Regions from separate parts of the Delftia sp. HK171 genome, predicted to be linked through region 2. Evidence: riboswitches for the same ligand, from Rfam matches in the RefSeq annotation. Region 2 holds a riboswitch; the other holds the start of a gene.
The links. A riboswitch is a leader RNA that binds a small molecule or an ion and turns the genes downstream of it on or off. The one in region 2 is predicted to bind cobalamin.

Region 1 (10,678 bases), 2.3 Mb from region 2:
CCGTCGTTGCCGGCCTCTGGTTCCACGCCGTAGAGCGCGCACTCGGGGCTGAGCGCGCGCGTTGACAGCGCGGTGCCTGACAGCAGGCCGCCGCCGCCCAGCGGCACGAAGAGGGCGTCCAGCGGGCCGGTTTCCTCGAACAGTTCCTTGGCGGCCGTGCCCTGGCCGGCCAGCACGTCGGCGTGGTCGTAGGGCGGGATCAGGGTCAGGCCGTGGCGCTCGGCCAGGTCGCGGCCGATCTGCTCGCGGTCTTCGGTATAGCGGTCGTAGACCACCACCTGGCCGCCATAGGCCTTGGTGGCCGCCACCTTGGCGGCGGGCGCGTCATGCGGCATGACGATGGTGGCGGGAATCTCCAGCAGCCGCGCTGCCAGGGCGATGGCCTGGGCGTGGTTGCCCGAGGAAAAGGCCACTACGCCGGCCTTGCGCTGCGCGGCGCTGAAGCGAGACAGGGCGTTGAAAGCACCGCGGAACTTGAAGGCGCCCATGCGCTGCAGGTTCTCGCACTTCAGGAAGACACGGGCGCCCAGCGCATCGTCCAGCGTGCGCGAGGTGAGCACGGGCGTGCGGTGGGCATGGCCCTGGATGCGTTGGGCCGCTGCGGCCACGTCGTCATAGGTGGGAAGGCTTGTCATCGGTACGGGAGAGAAGGGGTTGCAGACCGGCGGGGTGCCGGGAGCTATTTGGCGTAGCTGTAGACCGTGGCGCGCGACACGCCCAGGTGGGCGGCAATGGTCTCCATGGAGCGGCGCACATCGAGCAGGCCGGCGCCCTTGAGTTCGCGGACCAGGGCACGGCGCTCCTCGGGCTTGAGGGCGCGCGGCGTGGTCGCCAGGCGGGCCGCGAACTGGTCGATGCGGGCACGCACCGTGTCGGCGCCTGCGCCGGCGCCCGTGGGGTCCAGCATTTCGCGCGCGGGGGTGTCGCCGCTGACGGCAGCAAAGCGGTTGAGCATGCCCTGGAAGCCCTGGAACATCGTCAGGTCCACATTCATGCACAGGGCGGCGATGTAGCGGCCCTCGGAGTCGCGGATGCCGATGGACGTGCTCTTGGCCTGGCGGCCATCGGCGAACTGGTTGGGGTAGTTGGCGATGACCTGCTCGTAGCCGGGGTCCAGGATGCGGGCCAGGCCCAGCTCCGTCGCGCCCTGGCCCACCTCGCGGCCCGACAGGTTGTTGTGGATGGCCAGCACCGCATGGGACGGGTCGAGCAGGTCATGCACCACCACCTCGCAGAACGGGGCAAAGGTCTGGCCCAGGCCTTCGGCGATCTGGGCCAACTGGTCCAGAAGCTGGCGCTGTTCAGGGGTTCGTTGGGTCATATTGGACATTTTGTTTTGAATTGGACAAAATGTCAAAATCCAGACGACTTCTCTGCGCTTTCCACCATGTTCGACACCCTCGTAGACCTGCTGCAATCCCAGGGCGCGCGTTTTCGCGTGCTGGAACATCCGGCCGAAGGCCGCTCTGACCTCGTCGCCGAAATCCGGGGCACCGCCCCCGGCCAGGGCGCCAAGGCCATGCTCTGCAAGAGCCGCGATGCGGCCGGTGCGGGCGATCCCCAGCTGTTCCTGGCCGTGCTGCCCGGCGACCGCAAGCTGGACTTCAAGCGCCTGGCCCAGGCCGTGGGCGTGCGCAAGGCCACGCTGGCCTCGCCCGAGGAGGCCCAGGCCGCCACGGGCTGCGTGATGGGATCGGTGCCGCCGTTCTCCTTCAACCCGCAGGTGCGCCTGGTGGTGGACCCGGCCCTGGTCGAGCGCTTTGGCGAGATCGCCTTCAACGCGGGCCGGCTGGACCGCTCCATCGTGCTGGACTCGGCCGACTATGTGCGCATTGCCCGGCCCGCGCTGCACAGCCTGAGCGGGGAGGGCGCCGATTGACCATGGATTGACCCTGGCGCGGGGCTGCACCCACAATCGTCGGCAACGTCCACATCTCCTTGCCTGACCATGTCCACCCCTGCGAAGCAGCACCCTGACCGGCCCGATGCGGCCGGCTTTGTGCGTGCGGCGCTGGCTGCTGCCCTGGCCCAGGTGCAGTCGCATCTGGCGGTCTTGGAGGGCGGTGGCAGCGATGCCGAGACCATCCACCAGCTGCGCGTGGCCCTGCGGCGCCTGCGCACCGTGCTGCGTGAGTGCGCAGGGCTGGCGCCCGGCATGCGCGCCGAATGGGATGAACCCCTGGCCCAGGCCTTTGCGCAGCTGGGCACGCTGCGCGATGCCGATACGCTGGCCGATGTGGTGCGCCCGCTGCTGCAGGCCGCCCATGCGCCCCTGTGCGACTGGCAGGCGCCGGCGGCCGTGCAGGCGGATGCAGCCGCTGCCGTGCGCGAGCCGCCATTCCTGCACGCGCTGGCCGAGATCCAGGCGCTGGCGCAGGCACCGCAGGGAGAGCCATCGGCCCGTTTTGCCGATTTGTCCGCCGCAGGCACGCGCAAGTACCTGGCACGGCGGCTGGCGCGCCTGCACCGCCAGGTGCTGCGCGATGGCCTGCACTTCGACCGCCTGCCGCTGGCGCAGCAGCACCGCGTGCGCAAGCGGCTCAAGCGCCTGCGCTACCTGGCGGACTTTGCCCGGGAATTCGCGCCCGGAATGTGGCCCGGCAAAAAGGGCCGGCGCTTTGCCGAGGCGCTGGTGCCCGCCCAGGACGCGCTGGGCCTGCACAACGACATGGCCGTGGCGGCCGCGCATTTTCGTGACGAGGCCGGCACGGATCCGCGCGCCTGGTTTGCCGCCGGCTACCTGCAGGCCCGCCTGGCCACCAGCGCGCGCAGCAGCCGCCGCGCGCTGCGGGCGCTGGCCCGGGTGCCGGGCTTCTGGGCTGGGCGATAATCCGCCGCTGGCGCACCGCCGCAGCCCCTGGGCCGTGGCGGTGCGCTGTTGCTGAAGGTGCCCCATGCCGTTCACCGGCCAGGGGTTCAACGGGAAGCAGGTGCGCGATGCCATCGAGGTGGCCGCTCGCAATGCCTGCGCTGCCCCCGCAACGGTCAGCGGAATACAACTCCCCACGCGGACGCGCCCCAAACCACGCGCCGCAAGCCACTGTGTCCTTCTCGGGCATGGGAAGGCGGGGATGCCTGCCGCAGCGCGCCCACCCTGCGCGCCGCAGCGTTCCGCAAGCCCGGATACCGGCCTTCTGCATTGCTTTCGGACGCCGCGGGAGTGCGCCTGTCCGGTCCGGCCCCAGCCTGCGCTGCCGTGGCCGGCTCCGGCGTGCGCGCTGTGCGGCGTGGTTCAGACGATAGGCCCCACGGGTGAGTGGGGCAGTTGGGTTCAACGCATGCGCTTCGCTTCTTCGGCCGCCGATTCCTCCGGCCTTCTCTCTGTTCTCCCTCTTGTCTCCAGCCTGCGGCCCGTAGCAGCCGCCGTCCTGCTGGCCAGCTGCGCTGCAGCGGCCGGCGCCGCGCAGGAGCCGGCTTCGGGCCGCTCCACGGACTCCGCCGACGATGCGCTGGACGCCGTCTTCGTGACCGCCACGGCGCGGCCCGAGGCGCGCAGCCGCATCGCGGGCACCACGCAGACCATCGACCGCGAGGCCATAGAGCGCTCCAGCGCGCGCTCGGTCACCGACCTGCTGGCCGAGAACGCCGTGGGCTTTCTCAGCGAATGGACGGCGGCCCAGACCTCGATGAACCTGCGCGGTGCCTCCACCGACGGCCAGGGGCGCGACTTCCGCAGCCAGGTGCTGGTGCTGGTCAACGGCCGGCGCGCGGGCACGGCCAACCTGTCCAAGCTCAGCCCCTCGGATGTGGAGCGCATCGAGATCGTGCGCGGCCCGTCCTCGGTGATCTACGGCAGCCAGGCCATGGGCGGGGTGGTCAACATCATCATGAAAACCGGGGCTACCGCGCCCGGCACGCGCGCCCAGGTCCAGGCCGGTTCATGGGACCTGTGGCGCACCGATGCGCAGACGGCCGGCGCCAATGACCGCTTCGACTGGTACTTCGGCGTGAGCGCAGGCGGGCGCGGCGACTACGAGTCGGGCGACGGCGGCACGCGCATGGAGAACACGGGCTGGAAGCGGCGCGGCGCCAGCGGCGCCCTGGGCTGGCAGCTGCACGAACTGCACCGCGTGGAGCTGCAGCTGCGCACGGACGGCATCTACAACGCGGGCTTTCGCGGATCTGGCGCCAACATCTACAGCCGCGACAACCGCAGCAACCGCTCGCTGGACCTGACCTACGAGGGCGCACTGCCCGGCCAGCGCCTGAGCTGGACGACCCACCTCTACAGCCTGGTCGATACCGATGAGTTCAACTGGGCCTCTCCCGTGATCCGCTCGGGCAACAGCGCCGTGCCCGGCACGGCGCGCGACTACAACCACCGCCAGCTGGACGCCACGGGCCTGCGCTTTCAGCCGCGCCTGCGTGTCAGCCAGACCAATGACCTGCTGATGGGCTTTGACTGGGAGCGCAGCAAGCTGCGCTCCGACCGCCTGCGCGTCGCCATGCCCGGCGGCCCGGCGGGCCAAGTTGCGCCCTACGACAACAACCAGACCGAGCAGGTGCACGCGCTGTACTTCGAGGACGCGCAGACCCTGTTCGACGACCGCCTGACCCTGCGCGCCGGCCTGCGCAAGACCTGGGGCACGACGCGTTTCGACGAGACGCCCAACCTCGCCCTGGCCCAGGCCAGCACGCGCGACTACGACAACCACACCTGGTCGGCCGGCGCCACCTGGAAGGCCACGGACCGGCTCACGCTGCGCGCTGCGGCCTCCACGGGGTTCCGCGCGCCCACGGCCACGGAGCTGGCCTCGGACTTCACGGCCGTCGGCGGTGGCCGCACCTTCGGCAACCCCAACCTCAAGCCCGAGACCAGCCGCCAGATCGAGGTCGGCGCCGCGCTGCAGCAGCCCGGCTGGCGCGTGGATGCGGCCCTGTTCCAGAACACCATCAGCGACCGCATCATCACCGTCTCGCGCGGGGCCACGACCAACACCTCGGACTACGCCAACAACGCGGCCGACATCGTGGCGCGCGGCCTGGAAATGCAGGCCGACATGGACCTGGCGCGGGCGCTGAACCTGACGGGCCACCAGCTCAAGGCCTGGGCTGGCGGCTACTACCACTTCAGCATGCGCGACAAGGGATCGCCAGCCTCGGCCAATACCGACAAGGTGCAGCGCATGTACCGCTACGAGGCCTCGGCCGGCGTGCGCTACGGCCAGGGCAGCGGGCGGCTGCAGGGCGACTGGAGCCTGCAGCTGTCCACGCTGCTGCGCGGTCCCATGTGGTACGACACGGAAGAGGCGCTGCTCATCCCGCAGGGCGAGCCCAGCAGCACCTTCATCCACCGCAAGGGCGCCTTCACCATCTGGAACCTGCGTGCCGACTACCGCGTGTCGCCGGGCGTCAAGCTGTTCGCGGCCGTCAACAACCTGTTCGACCTGAACCGCCATCCCATCTTCATCGCGCTGGACCGTGCGCCCTGCATCGCCAACCCGGCGTACCAGAACGGCGGCTGCGGAACGTCGATGGCCGGGCGCGAACTCATGGTCGGCCTGCAAGCAGAGTTTTGAGGACCATGGCATGAGGCAATCCAGCACCACGCGCCGCCAGTTGTTGCGCCAGGGCGCGGCGGCGGCCCTGGCCTGCGGCCTGCCCGCGGCCTGGGCCGACACCGTCGCTGCAGGCGGTCCGGTGGTGCTGCAGGATGCGCTGGGCCGGCGCGTGGAGATTGCCGCGCCGCCGCAGCGCATCGTCTCCATCTTTGCCTCCAACACCGAGCTGGTGGCCGCGCTGGGCCTGCTGGACCGCGTGGTGGGCGTGGAGGATTTCACGCGCTTTCCACCGGGCGTGGAGCGCATTCCCAAGGTGGGCGGGCGGCTGGGGTTCTCGGTGGACGCCGTGGTGGCGCGCCAGCCGGACCTGGTCATCGTCACGCCCGCGCGCCAGGCGGCGCACCAGCTGGTCGATCCCATGGAGCGCATCGGCGTGCCAGTGATGGTGCTGCTCAGCCGCTCGCTGGCCGAGGTGATGGACAACCTGCGCCTGGTGGCCCGCGCCACGGGCGTGCAGGCGCGCGGCCAGGCGCTGGCCCTGGCGCAGGAGGCGCGGCTGCTGCGCGTGGACCGGCTGGTGGCCGGCCAGCCCCGGCCGCGCGCGCTCATGGTCACGGGCCGGCTGGGCAACGGCATGCTGCTGGCGGCACGCCCTGGCACCTATACCGGCGAGGCCATGGTGCGCGCGGGCGCCGCGTTCGCGCTGGACGGCCTGGGCACCGTGCCCCAGGTCTCGCCCGAAGCCGTGCTGGCCGCCGACCCCGACGTGCTGCTGTTCGCAGGCACGCAGGAGGCCATGCAGGACCTGATCGGCCAGCGCGGCTGGCGCGACCTGCGTGCCGTGCGCGGCGGCCGGGCCACCACGGTGGCGCGTGCCGAGTTCCTGATTCCCGGGCCGCGCACCTTCGGCGGCGTGGAAAAGCTCTCGCGCTGGCTGCACCCTGCGGCCTGGGCCGGGGAGGCCGCATGAATTCCCTTTCACGGACACCCGCGTGGCGCCCCTGGGCCGGTGCGGTCCTGCTGCTGCTGGCCAGCCTGCTGATCGCCGCCTGCGCGGGCCACCAGTGGGCCAGCCCGGCCGACCTGCTGGCCGCGCTGGGCGGCGAGGACAGCCTGCGCAGCCGGCTGCTGCTGCAGTGGCGCGTGCCGCGCGTGCTGGCAGCCGCCCTGGTGGGCGCGCTGCTGGGCCTGTCGGGCGCCATCTTCCAGGGCGTGTTCCGCAATCCGCTGGCCGAGCCCTATCTGCTGGGCGCCTCGGGCGGCGCGGCGCTGGGGGCGACTGTCGCCCTGCTGGTTCCCATGCATCTATTGTTCGGCCTGCCCCAGGCCTGGACGCTGCCCGTGCTGGCCTTTGCGGGCGCCTGGGGCTCGACCATGCTGGTGCTGGCCGTCTCGCGCGTGGCCGGTGCCACCGATGCGGCCGGCATGCTGCTGGCCGGCGTGGCGCTGGCGGCCGTGCTGGGCGCGCTGCGCTCGTTCCTGATGCTGGCGCTGTCCGATGAAACCGTGAGCCTGCAGGTGGTGCTCAGCTGGGTGCTGGGCGGCATACAGACGCCGTCCTGGAGCGGGCTGGGCCTGCTGGCGGGCGCCTCCCTGGCTTGCCTGGCCGGGGCCATGGCGCTGGCGCGCGGGCTGGACCTGCTGGGCCTGGGTGCCGATGCGGCCCAGGGCTTCGGCCTGGACGTGGCGCGCTTCACGCCGCTGGCCGTGCTGGCCGGCTCGCTGGTGGTGGCCGTGGCCGTGGCCTATGGCGGGCTGGTGGCCTTCGTGGGCCTGGCTGCGCCGCACATCGCGCGCTGGATGGCGGGACCGCTGCACCGCGCGGCCCTGCCGGCGTCGGCGCTCACGGGCGCCATCATCGTCACGCTGGCCGATGCGATTGCGCGCAGCGTGCTGCCGCCGGCCGAGATCCCGCTGGGCCTGGTCACGGCCGTGGCGGGCGGGCCCTTCTTCATCGTGCTGCTGGCGCGCAGGCTGAGGTCCGCATGAACGGTGCCATCCCTTGCGCCACACCGCGCCTGCAGGCCCGGTCCCTCACGCTGCGCCACCGTGGCCGCAGCGTGCTGGACGCCGTCTCGCTGCAGCTGCCCGCCTGCGGCGCCGTGGCCCTGGTGGGGCCCAATGGCGCGGGCAAGTCCAGCCTGCTGTCCCTGCTGGCGGGGCTGCAGGCGCCCGCATCCGGCAGCGTGCTGCTGGACGGGCAAGACATTGCAACCCTGCCCGTGGCCGAGCGCGCGCGCCGCGTGGGCTACATGCCCCAGCGCTTTGCGCCGCACTGGGACCTGACGCTGGCCGAGCTCATGCACATGCGGCTGGCGGGCCGGGGTGATGTCGAGGCGGCCATTGCAGGCGCCGGGCTGCAGGATTTCGCGCGCAGGCGCTGGTCCACGCTGTCGGGCGGCGAGCAGGCGCGTGCCCTGCTGGCCACCGTGCTGGCCACCGACCCGCCCGTGCTGCTGGCCGACGAGCCCGGCGCCGCGCTGGACGTGCGCCACCGCCTGGCCCTGGTGCAGGCGCTGGCGCAGCGCGGGCGAGAGCGGCTGGTGCTGGTGGTCATGCATGACCTGGACCTGGCGCTGGCGCACTTCGGGCGCGTCATCGTGCTGGACCAGGGGCGCATTGCGCTCGATGGGGCCCCTGCCGAGCTGCTGCATGCGCCGGGGCTGGATGCCGTCTTCGGCGTGGATTTCGAGCGCATCGACGCACCTCCGCAAACCTTGCTGCGCGCGCGGCTGAAACAGGAGAACTGAACCCATGCGCATCGATCTGGCCGGCTGGACGCGCGACGCCACGCGCGGCGGGCACCGTGAATTCCTGGCGCTGTTCGAGCGCGCCGAGCGCCTGGGTTTCCAGGGCGTGTGGTTCAACGAATTCCGCGTGCCCGATACCGCCTGGCCCTATCCCTCGCCCCTGCTGCTGGCCGCCGCCGTGCTGGCGCGCACCGAGCGGCTGCGCGTGGGCACCTCGGTGCTGGTGCTGCCGCTGCACCATCCGCTGATGCTGGCCGAGGAGATTGCCCAGCTGGACCTGCAAAGCGCCGGCCGCATCGACGTGGGCGTGGGCCGGGGCACGGAGCCGGCCGCGCTGCGCGCCCTGCAGATCGATGCGGACAGCACGCGCGAGCGCTTCGAGCAGTCCTGCCGCATCCTGGTGGAGGCGCTGTCGGGCAGGCCCATCGCAGCGGGGCAGGGGCCGTGGCGCTTCGAGGACCGGCCCGCCCTGCCTTCGACCGTGCAGCGTCCGAATCCTCCCTTGTATGTGGCCGGCTCCACGGCAGAGACCCTGGGCTTTGCCGTCGATCAGAATCTGCCCCTGCTGCTGAGCCTGGAGCCGCCCGAAGGCATGCAGCTGGAGCGCCTGGAGGCCGCTGCCCTAGAGCGCGGGCGCGATGCCGCCGCGCTGCGTGCGCGTTCATCGCTGGCGCGCTATGTCTGCATCGGTGCCGATGAGGCCGCCGTGCAGGCCCAGCTGGCCACGCTGTGGCCGCAGCTGTACCAGCGCCGCGTGTACTTTGCGGGCAAGCGCGGCGTGCCGGCCGACCAGGTGCTGCCCATCGATGTGCCGCGCGTGCTGGCCGAGCAATTCATCCATGGCACGCCCGAGCAGTGCCATGCGCAGATCACCGCCTTGCGCGAGCGCACGGGCATTGGCCAGCTGCGCTGCGTCTTCAACGCCAACGGCCTGTGGAGCGATGCCCAGGCCCTCGCCGGCATGGAACTGTTTGCGCAGGAGGTTCTCCCTTCATTGCGCAGCGCCGTGCCTTTCGCCACCGTCTGACTTCCTCTTTTTTCTGGAGAACCTTCCATGCAAACCGCCAAGATTCCCGCCACCATCGTCACCGGCTTCCTGGGCAGCGGCAAGACCACGCTGCTGCGCCACATCCTGGACAACGCCGATGGCCGGCGAATCGCTGTGATCGTCAACGAGTTCGGCGAGCTGGGCATCGATGGCGAGATCCTCAAGGGCTGCGGCATCGGCTGCGACGACGAGGGCAACGAGCGCGAAGGCGCGCTGTACGAGCTGGCCAACGGCTGCATGTGCTGCACGGTGCAGGAAGAGTTCTTCCCCGTGATGCGCGCGCTGGCCGAGCGCCGCGACCAGATCGACGCCGTGATCATCGAGACCTCGGGCCTGGCCCTGCCCAAGCCCCTGGTCCAGGCCTTCCAGTGGCCCGAGATCGCCAACGTGTTCACCGTGGACGCGGTGGTCACCGTGGTGGACACGCCAGCGGCCGCCAGCGGCCAGTTCGCCGCCAATCCCCAGGCCGTGGACGAGCTGCGCCGCGCCGACCCCAACCTGGACCATGAATCGCCGCTGCACGAACTGTTCGAGGACCAGCTGGGCGCGGCCGACCTGGTGGTGCTCAACAAGACCGACCTGGCCGATGCCGATGCCCTGGCGCGCGTGACCGCCCTGGTGCGCGAGGAGCTGCCGCCCGAGGTCAAGATCGTGCAATCGTCCCAGGGCCGCCTGCCGCTGGACGTGGTGCTGGGCCTGGCCAAGGCGGCCGAGACCACCATCGACCAGCGCGTGAGCCACCACGACCACGACGAGGACCATGACCACGACGACTTCGACTCCTACGTGATCGACCTGCCCGCCGTGGACCGCGACCGCCTGCTGGCCGCACTGGAGACGCTGGTGGAGCAGCACAGCATCCTGCGCGTCAAGGGCTTTGCCGACATCCCGGGCAAGCCCATGCGCTGGCTGCTGCAGGGCGTGGGCCGCCGCTTCGACCACCATTTCGACCGCGCCTGGCGCGAGGGCGAGCAGCGCGGCACGCGCCTGGTGTTCATCGGGCAAGACCTTGACGAAGCAGCGCTGCGCAAGGGCCTGGAGAATGTGGCCGCCTGACCTTCCGATTCCGCACTGAAACCTGTTCCATGCACCTGCTGTCCACGCGCCCCGGCGGCTTCGTCGAGGACGAGAGCATCGTCACCCGCCTCGACCAGACGCCGGCCGACATCGTCATCCTGAGCTCGGCCGACACCACGCTGGCCCTGCTGTCCTCGGCCGTGGCCGCGCTGGCCGGGGCGTCGGCGGACTTTCCCTCGGTGCGGCTGGCCAATCTGCTGTACCTGCGCCAGCCGGCCTCGCTGGACCTGTATGTGGACGAGGTGCTGCGCCATGCGCGCGTGGTCATCGTGGACCACCTGGGCTCGGAATCGGCCTGGCCC
Region 2 (10,678 bases):
GCTGGAAATCCTGGAGGGCGTGGGCATTGCCATCCGCAGCCAGTGCCGGGCCGGCATCTGCGGCAGCTGCCGCATCCGCATCACGGGAGGCAGTTCACGGCTGGAGGCGGACTTTTGCCTCAGCGACAGGGAAAAGGAAGCCGGCTATGCCTTGGCCTGCTGCACCTTCCCCTCGGCAGGCCATATCCACGTCGATCTCAAGCCCGGCGCCTGACGGGCTCCGCACGTTCCAAGCCACCCTCCTGTATCCACCTGAGTTCCTCCCATGAAAAAAGCCATCGCGCTGCGCCACATCCACTTCGAAGACCTGGGCACCCTGCATGCCGAGTTCGCCAGCCGCGGCTACGAAGTGCAGTACGTCGATCCCAGCATCGGCGAGCTTGACACCCTGGACCTGGGCCGTGCCGACCTGCTCGTCGTGCTGGGCGGCCCCATAGGTGCCTATGACGAGGCGCTTTATCCCTTCGTCGCCCAGGAGCTGGCGGCCGTGCGCCGCTGGTTGGACAGCGGCAAGCCGCTGCTGGGCATCTGCCTGGGCGCCCAGCTCATTGCGCGCGCGCTGGGCGCCAGGGTCTATCCGCTGGGCGTCAAGGAAATCGGCTTTTCGCCGCTCACGCTTACCGATGCGGGCCTGGCCTCGCCCCTCGCCAAACTGGACGGCGTGCCCGTGCTCCATTGGCATGGCGACCAGTTCGATATTCCCGAAGGCGCCGTGCACCTGGCTGGCACCGCCATCGGCGCCAACCAGGCCTTTGCCGTGGGCCCGCAGGTGCTGGGCCTGCAATTCCATCTGGAGGCCGACGCGGCCCGGCTGGAGCGCTGGCTGGTCGGCCATGCCTGTGAGCTCGGCATGGCCAAGGTGGACCCGCGCACCCTGCGCGCCGATGCCCAGAAATACGGCGGCCTGCTGACCTTGGCCGCGCGCGATGTGCTGGCCACCTGGCTGGCCAACCTGGAGCGCAGCCGCTGAACCTGCGGCGCCGCCCATTCACCCATTTCCCCCCACGCCGGAGCCGCGCTGCGCGGCGCCGGAATCTCTGTTCCCGAAAAAAGGAGAGTTGAAGATGGTTGTCGTACTGTTCGAACTGCAGGCCTTGCCCGGCCAGAACCAGACCTATGTGGACCTGGTCAACAAGCTCACCCCCATGCTCAAGCCCATGGAAGGATTCATCTCCGTGGAGTGCTTCCAGAGCACGCTCAACCCCGAGAAAGTCATGTCCGTCACCACCTGGCGCGACGAGGAAGCCGTCGTCCAGTGGCGCAACGTGGAAGCCCACCTCAGCGCCCAGCGCGCCGGCCGCGACAAGATCTTCAAGGACTACCGCGTGCGCGTCACCCAGGTACTGCGCGACTATGGCCTGAACGACCGCGCGCAGGCGCCTGCGGACAGCATCATGGGCAAGGCAGGCAGCTGCCCCGTCAGCCACGCCTGAGGGCTGGCGGTGCCGCAAAGGCCCGGCTGATCCCCCTGCCGGAGCGCGATGCACGCCCTCGAAAGATGCCGGCAGTGACTACGCTGCCGGCGCCAGGCCGGAAAAAAAGCCCACTGAATGCTCAGAGGGCTTTTTTTCGGAAGGCACAGATTCCTTCGCATCGGAACTCCACCGCACCGCACAGCATCCTGCGTGCCGCCGTGTGCAGCGCTTTCAGTTGCGAGCTGCCGCTGCCGCCATTTCGGCGAGAAACGGACCTTGGGCCGCTTCGGGTTTGCTTTCGATGAGGAAGTCTTCGCGATCCTGATCCTTGATCCAGTTCGGAGGCTTGCCTCGACCTGTCCACGTCGCTCCCGTGGCCGGATCGCGATACTTCGCCGGCGCACTGGTTTTTTCAGGGATGTAGGGGAACACTTGCTGCTGGGTGAACCCGAAATCGGTCACCAGCTTCTGGACCTTGGACAGGGCAGCGTCGGCCGCCGAGGTGCGGGCCTTGGCAATTTCCATGTCCAGCGCGGCCTTGGCCGCAAGGAGTTCTTTGAGGGACTGTGTCATTGGTGTCGTGAAATTTTGAAGCCAGATTATGGGGCTGATCCGGCAGCCGCGTGGTGTCCGGATCATGCAGGCCGATGAAAGGAAGGCCGCCCGCCTGAACCTGCTGCCGAGCCGGGTGACCACAGGCCCGGGCAGGAAAGCCGGTCTTGCCCTCATCCGTGATCGCGCGCACTACCCCGCACGGCCGCAGCGATCACGTCAGGCGGAACGTCCCGCGTCACCACACGGCCCGATCCGATGATGAATTCTTTTGATGTCAGGGCACATCATGAGAAATGGCGGGATTGTAGGATTTCTTGAAATCTTCTTCGGACTCTACGTTCCTCCAAAGGCATGATTACATCCAGATCATCTTCCTCTTCGCCTTTTTTGAGACGATCAATGCCCCAATCCACGTAGCTGGTCCAGGACGACGCCCCTCAGCGCAACAGAAAACTTAGCTTCTGTAAGGCTTTAAATCCATTCATGAGTCAATCTATTTTGAATATGGAGTGACTTTGAATTCGATTGCAATTGCGCGGCCGCTGTCCAACTTCACATCGGATCACTCGTCATCGGGTGAGTCGGGTTGGAGGTTGGTAGTTAGAGGCGACTGATTTATGTATTTTGATTCCGCAGATTTTGACGTGTGAACCATGTGAGGTGCTTGCAAAATCGAAGCAGAAACCCAAGCGATGCCATCAGTATTGCTGCCATAAATACAGGCAGGGCCATGAGACTGAGTCCACTGTGCCCGCTGCCATCTTCAAAAAATAGCTTTAGCGCAAGTAGAAAAAGGGTGCCTGCGATCCAAAAGAGCAAGCAGTAGAAAAACCGCAGGATCTTAAGCCTTTTCATGTATTCCCCTTGCTCGTCTGCTTGTGGCTGGCAACGGCATTGTGGTCAGAGGCCAGAAAAGCGGCTCCGTGCATCGCCCCGTTGCGGTTCATCCCGAACCGGCGACTGCCTAACGCGACCTTCCAATAGTTCTCCCGGGCTTCGGCCTCCGACTTTTCTATGCCAAGAGGCAGCGCCTCCAGCAAGGTGAACCGGAATTCGCTGTCACAACCCGGTGCTTCATGCAGTCGCCGGCTCAACTCCAGGTTGTCGCCATGCCCGGTGTTGGCATAGTCGCGCCAACGCTGCCAAACGCCACAAGCGCCGCTGGCAGAGCCGACATATTGGTGGCCTGTGAATTCATCCGTTATCAGATAGATGCCGCAGACATTGCCAAGTGCCTGCTGCCAAGCCACATCCTGCATTGCAAGCCTCAGTTCCGCCATGATCAGGCTGGTGCTGCTCAGGGCCCTGAAGGGCACCGGAGGCACGGGGGATAGCGCAATGGGATAGTTGTTTTCCTGGCGAAGGACCCGGCGCCAACTCACGGCGGGCTCGCCCCAACGGATCTCCAGTTTGAGCCGCAGATCCGACATCACATCGATTTCGTCCAGCTCGTGATACCAGTGGCCTGCTCGCTCGTCATGCAGATCGAAACTTCCCTGCAAGCGTCCTGCATCAATGGCTTGCATTGCAGGCATGACCTCCTTCACCCGCCAGATACCGAGCAGCAACGCATGGCCTGGCCGGTGCCCAAAGAAGCCAATCACCAACGAGCCGACTGGATGCTTGTGGTCTTGCCGAGACTGATAGAGCGTCAAAGCACGTGTCCCCACATAGCGTTGTACCGGATAGTCTCCTGCCGTGTGGCGCATGAGCGTGACCTGTTGGGCGGCGGGGTCAAGCGAATGAAAAGCAAGCAGTTGGTAAAGCTGAGTGGCTGGGAGGTTCATGGGTGGAATTGATCTGCAGCGATGCCGAGCAAAATAGCACGGCTGGCCTCTCAGGGCGAAGCCATGTGGACGGGCTTAAGCACGTTCTTTGGGCTGTGGCGGAAAGCGAGGACCTTTGGAAGTTGGTGGGCACGGTATTTGCAGGCGTTGCCACTGAAAGCTGCGGGTGGCGCGCAGTGCGGAGGGTCGCATTCATAGCTTCACATCTGGCGCGATGGGATCGCCGTTGGGCGCAAGAGCTTATCGTGTCGCGAAGGCCAATTCGGTTCCGGCTTGCCGCAGAAAAATGATCAACGCAGAGCCGCGTGCCTGATCAAAGACCGATACATGCTTGGCTCACAAAGCGCGTCCTGTTCTTCTCCGTGATCGCGCGCGCTGCTCGGCATGGATACCCCGTGTTGCATCGGCCTGGCGAAGCAGTCCTAAGCTTCCAAGTTGCGAACGAATTCGCTCCCCACTTCGACTCCTAGAAGAGAGTCCACGGCCGCCACCCGCTTCAGCGCTTCGTCGGCGCTGAAGCCATTTCCCTCCAGCACGGCCAATGCATCGTTGTGCAGGGCATAGGCCAGGTGCGCTGCGATCCGTACCCTCGGATCCGCATCCACGTTGCTTCCCAGATATCCGCTCAGGAGAAGACGGATCTCGTATACGGCTTTCGCCAGGATTTTTGACTCATTGGTGTGCATGGGATGGTCCTGCCATGAATACTGGCGACTGTGTGCCGGAACCATGAATGTACGTACTGGGGCCATCTACGGCCCGGCGTGATGGCGGGCATCAAGGCAAATCTCGCCATACTTTGCGACACAATCCGCCTCTTGAATACCTCTGAAGGAGATGGCCTGTGCCAGTGCCCCGCCATTGGATCGAATTCGTTGAGGACTGGCGTTCCGAACCCATGGCCTACTGGGTGCATGCCGAGCAAGAGGTTGGGCTCTGGTGCCGCGCCAGCCGTTACCTGCCCTCGGCACCTGCTCACATTCCCCACAAGGGCTTTGCCGTTCTCTGTGTGGAGTTCGGGGCGCATGTACTGCGTTTTTCCTCTGCGGCTCAGCTCGATGAGTGCATTCGTGTACTTTCCATGAAACCCTTGCCCACATCGCGCCAGTTGTCCAACCTGCGCGTCACGTCGCTGGGGCCAAACGGGCATTGGTTGAGCCGGCTGCCGGTGGCGATCAAATCCGGAAAGGCAAGAGGGCGGGTGGTGATGGGGCTTGAACAGACGCGGGCAGCGATAGTAGGCAAGTCCGATGGGTGGACGTGCCAGAACTCGGCTGAGCGGACCAATGCCCTGGCGAGCTGACAGCATCATTACAAGTGGCACAGACTGCACCGCAGTAGCGGCCAAGTCGCTCCGTGTCTAGGATCAAATCTCCAAACAATCGCTTGACGGTTCACAGCTAGTCCGGCCGAGTGGCGAAAGCTCGGCACTCCCATCACCAACACCCAGGAGCTTCAATGATCATCACCACCACCCCCCAGATCGAAGGCCGCCGAATCACACGCTACTGCGGCGTGGTCGCGGGCGAGGCAATTTTGGGCGCCAATGTGTTCAAGGATTTGTTTGCCGGGCTGCGCGACATCGTGGGCGGGCGGTCAGCCACCTATGAGCGCGAGTTGCAGCGGGCGCGCGAGATTGCGCTCAAGGAGCTGGAGGAACGCGCCCAGGAATTGGGCGCGAATGCCGTGGTGGGGGTGGACCTGGATTACGAAGTGCTGGGCCAGGGCAACGGCATGTTGATGGTGTCTGCCAGCGGCACGGCCGTGGTGCTGGAGTAGGCAGGGCCATCAGCCAAGCAGACCAAGCAGGTCAATCAGGCAAGGGAAGTCAACGCGGCGCTGCGCCCCGCATCTCAATGCATCGGGCCAGCGCCCGCGCTGCCTCGCCCAGGCGCGGGCCGGGTCGGGAGACCACGTCCGTCTCGACCAGGTCCAGCGCGCAGATGCGGCCGGAGCGCACGGCGGGCATGTGGCTCCAGCCGGGGCGGGTGGCAAAGCTGGCCGATGGCGTCTGCGGCGTGTGGATGATGAGTTCTGGCTGCTGGCGCAGCACGTATTCGGGCGTGATTCGCGGAAAGGGTCCCAGGTTGGGCGGCAGCACGTTGCGCGCGCCCAGGCGCTGCAGCAGCTGGCCTATGAAGGAGTCCGGCCCCGCCGCATAAGGCGTGGCGTCCACTTCGAAATACACCTTCTGCCCGGCGGGCGCGTGCGCAGCCAGCGCCTTGGCCTGCTGGTCCACCTCGGCCTGCATGCGCGCCAGCAGGGCGTTGGCGCGCTGCACCTGCAGCAGCTGGTCGAGCTTGTGCAGCACCTGCTCCAGCTGCGCCATGTCGTTGGCGTCCAGTGCCAGCACGGGAATGCCGAAGCGCTCCAGCTGTGCGATGACGGGTGCGGAATACGCCATCAGCACCACGTCGGGCCTGAGCCGCACGGTGGCCTCGACCAGCGGGGCAAAGGTGTGGCCCAGCTTGGGCAGGGCGGCCACACGCGCCGGGTGGTTGGAGAACTCGTCCACGCCCACGATGCGCTCGCAGGCGTCCAGCGCGCACAGCGATTCGGTCAGCGAGGGCAGCAGCGAGACGATGCGCTGCGGCACCCGCTCCAGGCGCACCTGACGGCCGCGCATGTCGGTGACGGTGTAGGCGGTGGTTGCCCCGCCCGTTCCCGCATCCGCCGCCTTTTGCGCAAAGGCGTTGCCCGTGCCGCCTACGCAGGCCAGGGCGGCGGTCAGCAGCAGGATGCGGGGCAGGCGCAGAAGCAGGTGCAGAAGCAGATGCATGGGGTCAGGGCAGAGGTGTCCAGCGCACGCTGACGAACACGGTGCGGCCTGCGTTGGCATAGCCGCGCGTGGGGGCGTAGTCGCGGTCGGCGATGTTGTTGACGCGGGCCAACAGCGTCCATTGCCTGGTCAGCTGGCGCTGGGCGTAGAGGTTGACCACGCCGTATCCGCCCAGCTTGAAGGTGTTCGCCTCGTCGGCGTAACGGCCGCTGTACAGCTGCGCTTCGCCGCCCAGCGTCCAGCCGGCCGCCAGGGTGTCGGCGTTGAGCTTGAGCATGCGCTTGGAGCGGTAGGGCAGCAGCTTGCCGGTCTCCAGGTTCTCGGGGTTCATGAAGTCCAGCGAGGCGCCCAGGTTGGCGCTGCCCAGGCGCGTGCTGCCCGCCAGCGTCAGGCCGGTGATCTCCACGCTCTGCCAGTTGCGGTAGCAGTTGCAGGGAAGGGCGCTGTTCCAGTCGTAGGTGATGAGGTTCTTGAACTTGTTGCGGTAGACCACGGCCGAGAGGCGGTTGGCACCGGCCGCATAGTGCAGGCCCGTTTCCACGTTGGTGCTGCTTTCGGGCTTGAGGTCGGCCGCCGCCTGGCCCGTGAAGCGCTCGTACAGCGTGGGGGTTCTGAAGGCCGTGCCGGCCGATGCCACCCAGCGCCAGCGCTCGTCGATCTGCAGGCCGTAGCCCAGGCCGCCCGTGGTCTTGTTCTGCTGGTCGCGCACCTGGTCGTGGCGCAGGTTGGCGTCGAACTGGTGGCGGCCCTCCGTCAGGCGCCAGCCGGCCGACAGGGAGTTCTGCACGCGCCGGCTGTCGGTGTTCTGCGTCCAGGCGTATTGCGTGTCCAGCTTGTCCTCGCGGCGCTCCAGGTCGATGTTGAAACGGTGCTGGCCCAGCGTGAACAGGTTCTGCAGCAGGTAGTTGGTGGAGCGGCCCTTGGCGCTTTCGGGCGACTGGGTGTGGCGGTCGCTTTGGCTGTCGGTATGGGAGACCTGGACCACGCTTTTGTAGATGGCGTTCCAGCCGGCCTGCCAGCGCAGGCTGCCGGTGGTGTTCTTGACCACGTCGTAGTCGTCGAAAGGCGGCGGGCTCTGGTCGTAGTGGGTGCGCAGGCGGCTGTGCAGCAGGCTGGCATCGATCTGGTGGATGCCCGTTTTGTAGCCCGCGTTCAGGCCCAGCGAGGTGTTGCTGTAGCCATCCTTGTCCGGGTTGGGCGAGAAGGTGTTGCCGGGGTAGACGTCGAAGCCGTCGCTGCGCTCGTCCGCCAGGTTCAGCCCATAGGTGAAGCCGTTGGCCCCGCCTTGAAATCCCGTGGCCAGCTTGCTGGTGCCCTGGTTGCCTATGCCGGCCTCGGCATAGGCGCGGGTCTGGCCGTCCGCCCGCTTGGTGAAGATCTGGATCACGCCGCCCATGGCGTCTGAGCCATAGATGGCGGCGGCCGGGCCGCGCAGCACCTCGATGCGGTCAATCTGCGCCAGCGGCAGGGTGGACCAGACCGCGCCGCCCTGCAGCTCCTGCGAGCTGTAGCGCACGCCGTCAATGAACACGGCAGTGTGCTGGTTGCTGGTGCCGCGCAGGTAGACCGAGGTGACCTGGCCCGGCCCGCCATTGCGGTTGATCTGCACGCCCGGCACCTGCACCAGCAGGTCGGCCACGCCCGTGGCGCCGCTGCGGGCAATGGTCTCGGCGTCGATCACGGTCATGTCGGCCGTGACGGTGCGCAGGGACTGTTCGCTGCGCGAGGCGGCGACGACCACCGTATCGAGCTGGGAGGTCTGTGCGCGCTGCGCCTGTTGTGCCTGTTGTACCTGTTGTACCTGTGCTTGGGCCTGGCAGGCCAGCAGCGAGGCCGCAGCCAGGGCGGACAACGTGCGCAGTACGGGAAACGCCGAGGGCGAGCGAAGAGCGGCGCCAGGGGCGCGCGCGAGGGCGAGGGTGTGCATGGATGCGAGCCAGTTGCGCGCCAGCGACCCCGCCGGCACGGAAACCACAAAGACCGGCTGCGCTGCATGCGCGGCCGGCCGCCTGTTGGCCGGTATCCAGACTGGTGACGCACTCGCCAAGGCCTTCCCGGGCTGTACGCCCAGTGGCACGGGTTTGGCGGGGGCCGGTGCAATGCACGCGGCGTTTCACTCACTGTTGCGGGGGCAGTACATGCGGGCGGCTTTATCTGGCCGCCCCATGTTTCCCGTTTAACCGCAGCCCCTGGGGCTGCTGGCACCAACGGCGGCGATTGTACGGCGGGGCGTTCAGTACCGATGTAAAGCTTGCTTGACATACCCGCGGGTGGCATCGCACAATGTCAAGCATCCTTTACACATTGCGAGAGACTTCCATGAATCAAACAACGGTCACCAACCGCCGCTACCACAAGGAACTTGGATTTGCGCTGCTGCTCTACATGGCGCTGCTTGTGGGGGCGCTTTTGCTCAGCGCCGACATGCAGGCCGGAGCCCTGCGCACGGCCCTGCTGCTGAGCCCCATGCTGGCGTTTGCGCTGGCCGTGCGGGCCATCGTGCGCCTGGTGCGCGATACCGACGAGTTCCTGCGCAAGTCCATGCTGGAGCAGCTGGCGATTGCGGCGGCGGGCACGGCCGGCATCACCTTCACCTACGGATTCCTGGAAATGGCAGGTTTTCCCAAGCTCAGCATGTTCATGGTGTGGCCCTTGATGGGTGCGCTCTGGGTGGCGGCTTCGGTGGCCCACTGGCTGCGCAGCCGATGAGCTGTTCCGCCAAAGTGCCCCTCCCATGAAAAACACCATCCGTGAACTGCGCGCCCAGCGCGGCTGGAGCCAGGCTGCGCTGGCGGACCTGCTGGGCGTGTCGCGCCAGACCGTGAACGCGATCGAGACAGGCCGCTACGACCCCAGCCTGCCGCTGGCATTCGCCATTGCCCGGGTGTTCGAGACCCGGATCGAGGCGATCTTCCAGGAGGGTTGAGCGCAGCGCTCAGGCCACGATCATGACCAGCAGCACCAGGCCCAGCAGGGCCAGGTAGGCCTTGGCATGCAGGGCATCGGGAATGCGGCCGATCAGCGGTGCCGCCAGCCTGATGCCCGTCCACGATCCGGCCGTCAGCAGCGCAAAGGCCTGCAGGTCCACATAGCCCACATGCCAGGGGCCCAGCCCCGCGCCCTGCGATGCCAGCATGTAGGCAGCGGTGCCCGCCACGGCCATGGGCAGGGACAGCGGGCTGGCCATGGCCGTGGCGGCCGCCATGCTGGCGCCGCGTCGGCGCATCAGCGGCACGGTCATCACGCTTCCGCCCACGCCCAGGAAGGCCGCGATCGCACCAATGGCCAGGCCCGCCGTGGCCGCCGCCCGCCGGCCCATGGGCTGCATGCCAGCGGCGGTGCCGTGCACGAAGCCCGGGCGCAGCAGCGCGTCGGCGATGGTCAGGGCCAGGTAGGCGATGAAGGCCCAGCGAACCCATTCCCCGCTGATCCAGGTGGCGGCCGCCGCGCCCGCCACGGCGCCGGCCGCGATGAAGCCGGCCAGCGGTCGCACCTGATCCCAGGGCAGGGCGCCCGCGCGGTGCTGGCGCAGCGTGGCCATGGAGGCGCCGAAAATCATCACGCAGGTGGAGGTGGCCACGGCAATGTGCATGGCAGCCTGGCCAACGGCGGAGTCCGCGCCGTGGATGGAGGTCAGCAGCGCATAAAGCAGCGGAACGGCCACGAAGCCGCCGCCAAAGCCGAAGAGCACGGTGGTCACGCCGGCAAGCACACCGAAAGCCAGCAGCAGGAGAGGGAACACAGACAGTCCTTTGGAAAAAACGAGCAAGGACTGAACCTTAGGATGCCGCGGTTTGGCCTGCTTTCGCGGATAGGTCAATAATCCTCGAATTCCTGCCAAAGCCTGTTGGCTGTTTTCCGGACATTCCCATGCTCAACATCCCGCTGCATTCCGTGGACGCCGTGGCGCGCGATGTGCTGGCCATCGGCACCGATTACACGCCTGGCACGCTGCTGCCCACGCACAGCCACCGGCGTGCCCAGTTTCTCTACGGGATGAGCGGGCTGATGGAAGTGGAAACCGACGACGGCGCCTGGACCATCCCGCCCTACAGCGGCGTGTGGATTCCGGCCAGCAAGCCGCACAGCGTGCGCATGCAGGGCGTGAGCACGCGCAGCCTGTACATCGAACCGGCTGCTGC

Region 1: linked by a shared signal. The riboswitch ahead of BO996_RS27335 (TonB-dependent receptor) and the one ahead of BO996_RS17210 (TonB-dependent receptor domain-containing protein) in region 2 are both predicted to bind cobalamin.

The regions. Positions count from the first base shown of each region.
Region 1 covers NZ_CP018101.1:6,115,706-6,126,383, reverse strand. The annotation lists gene BO996_RS27355 (threo-3-hydroxy-L-aspartate ammonia-lyase) at 1-635, opposite strand, end outside; gene BO996_RS27350 (helix-turn-helix transcriptional regulator) at 680-1,321, opposite strand; gene BO996_RS27345 (YbaK/prolyl-tRNA synthetase associated domain-containing protein) at 1,388-1,879, shown strand; gene BO996_RS27340 (CHAD domain-containing protein) at 1,949-2,830, shown strand; cobalamin riboswitch at 2,869-3,149, shown strand; gene BO996_RS27335 (TonB-dependent receptor) at 3,279-5,519, shown strand; gene BO996_RS27330 (ABC transporter substrate-binding protein) at 5,530-6,471, shown strand; gene BO996_RS27325 (FecCD family ABC transporter permease) at 6,468-7,490, shown strand; gene BO996_RS27320 (ABC transporter ATP-binding protein) at 7,487-8,251, shown strand; gene BO996_RS27315 (LLM class flavin-dependent oxidoreductase) at 8,256-9,278, shown strand; gene cobW (cobalamin biosynthesis protein CobW) at 9,306-10,355, shown strand; gene cobN (cobaltochelatase subunit CobN) at 10,385-10,678, shown strand, end outside.
Region 2 covers NZ_CP018101.1:3,813,786-3,824,463, forward strand. The annotation lists gene BO996_RS17170 (2Fe-2S iron-sulfur cluster-binding protein) at 1-214, shown strand, start outside; gene BO996_RS17175 (glutamine amidotransferase) at 266-970, shown strand; gene BO996_RS17180 (antibiotic biosynthesis monooxygenase family protein) at 1,065-1,433, shown strand; gene BO996_RS17185 (H-NS histone family protein) at 1,647-1,988, opposite strand; gene BO996_RS17190 (GIY-YIG nuclease family protein) at 2,822-3,757, opposite strand; gene BO996_RS17195 (hypothetical protein) at 4,180-4,443, opposite strand; gene BO996_RS29185 (hypothetical protein) at 4,656-5,060, shown strand; gene BO996_RS17200 (heavy metal-binding domain-containing protein) at 5,216-5,536, shown strand; gene BO996_RS17205 (ABC transporter substrate-binding protein) at 5,586-6,536, opposite strand; gene BO996_RS17210 (TonB-dependent receptor domain-containing protein) at 6,541-8,463, opposite strand; cobalamin riboswitch at 8,534-8,759, opposite strand; gene BO996_RS17215 (hypothetical protein) at 8,856-9,245, shown strand; gene BO996_RS17220 (helix-turn-helix transcriptional regulator) at 9,271-9,462, shown strand; gene BO996_RS17225 (sulfite exporter TauE/SafE family protein) at 9,472-10,278, opposite strand; gene BO996_RS17230 (AraC family transcriptional regulator) at 10,407-10,678, shown strand, end outside.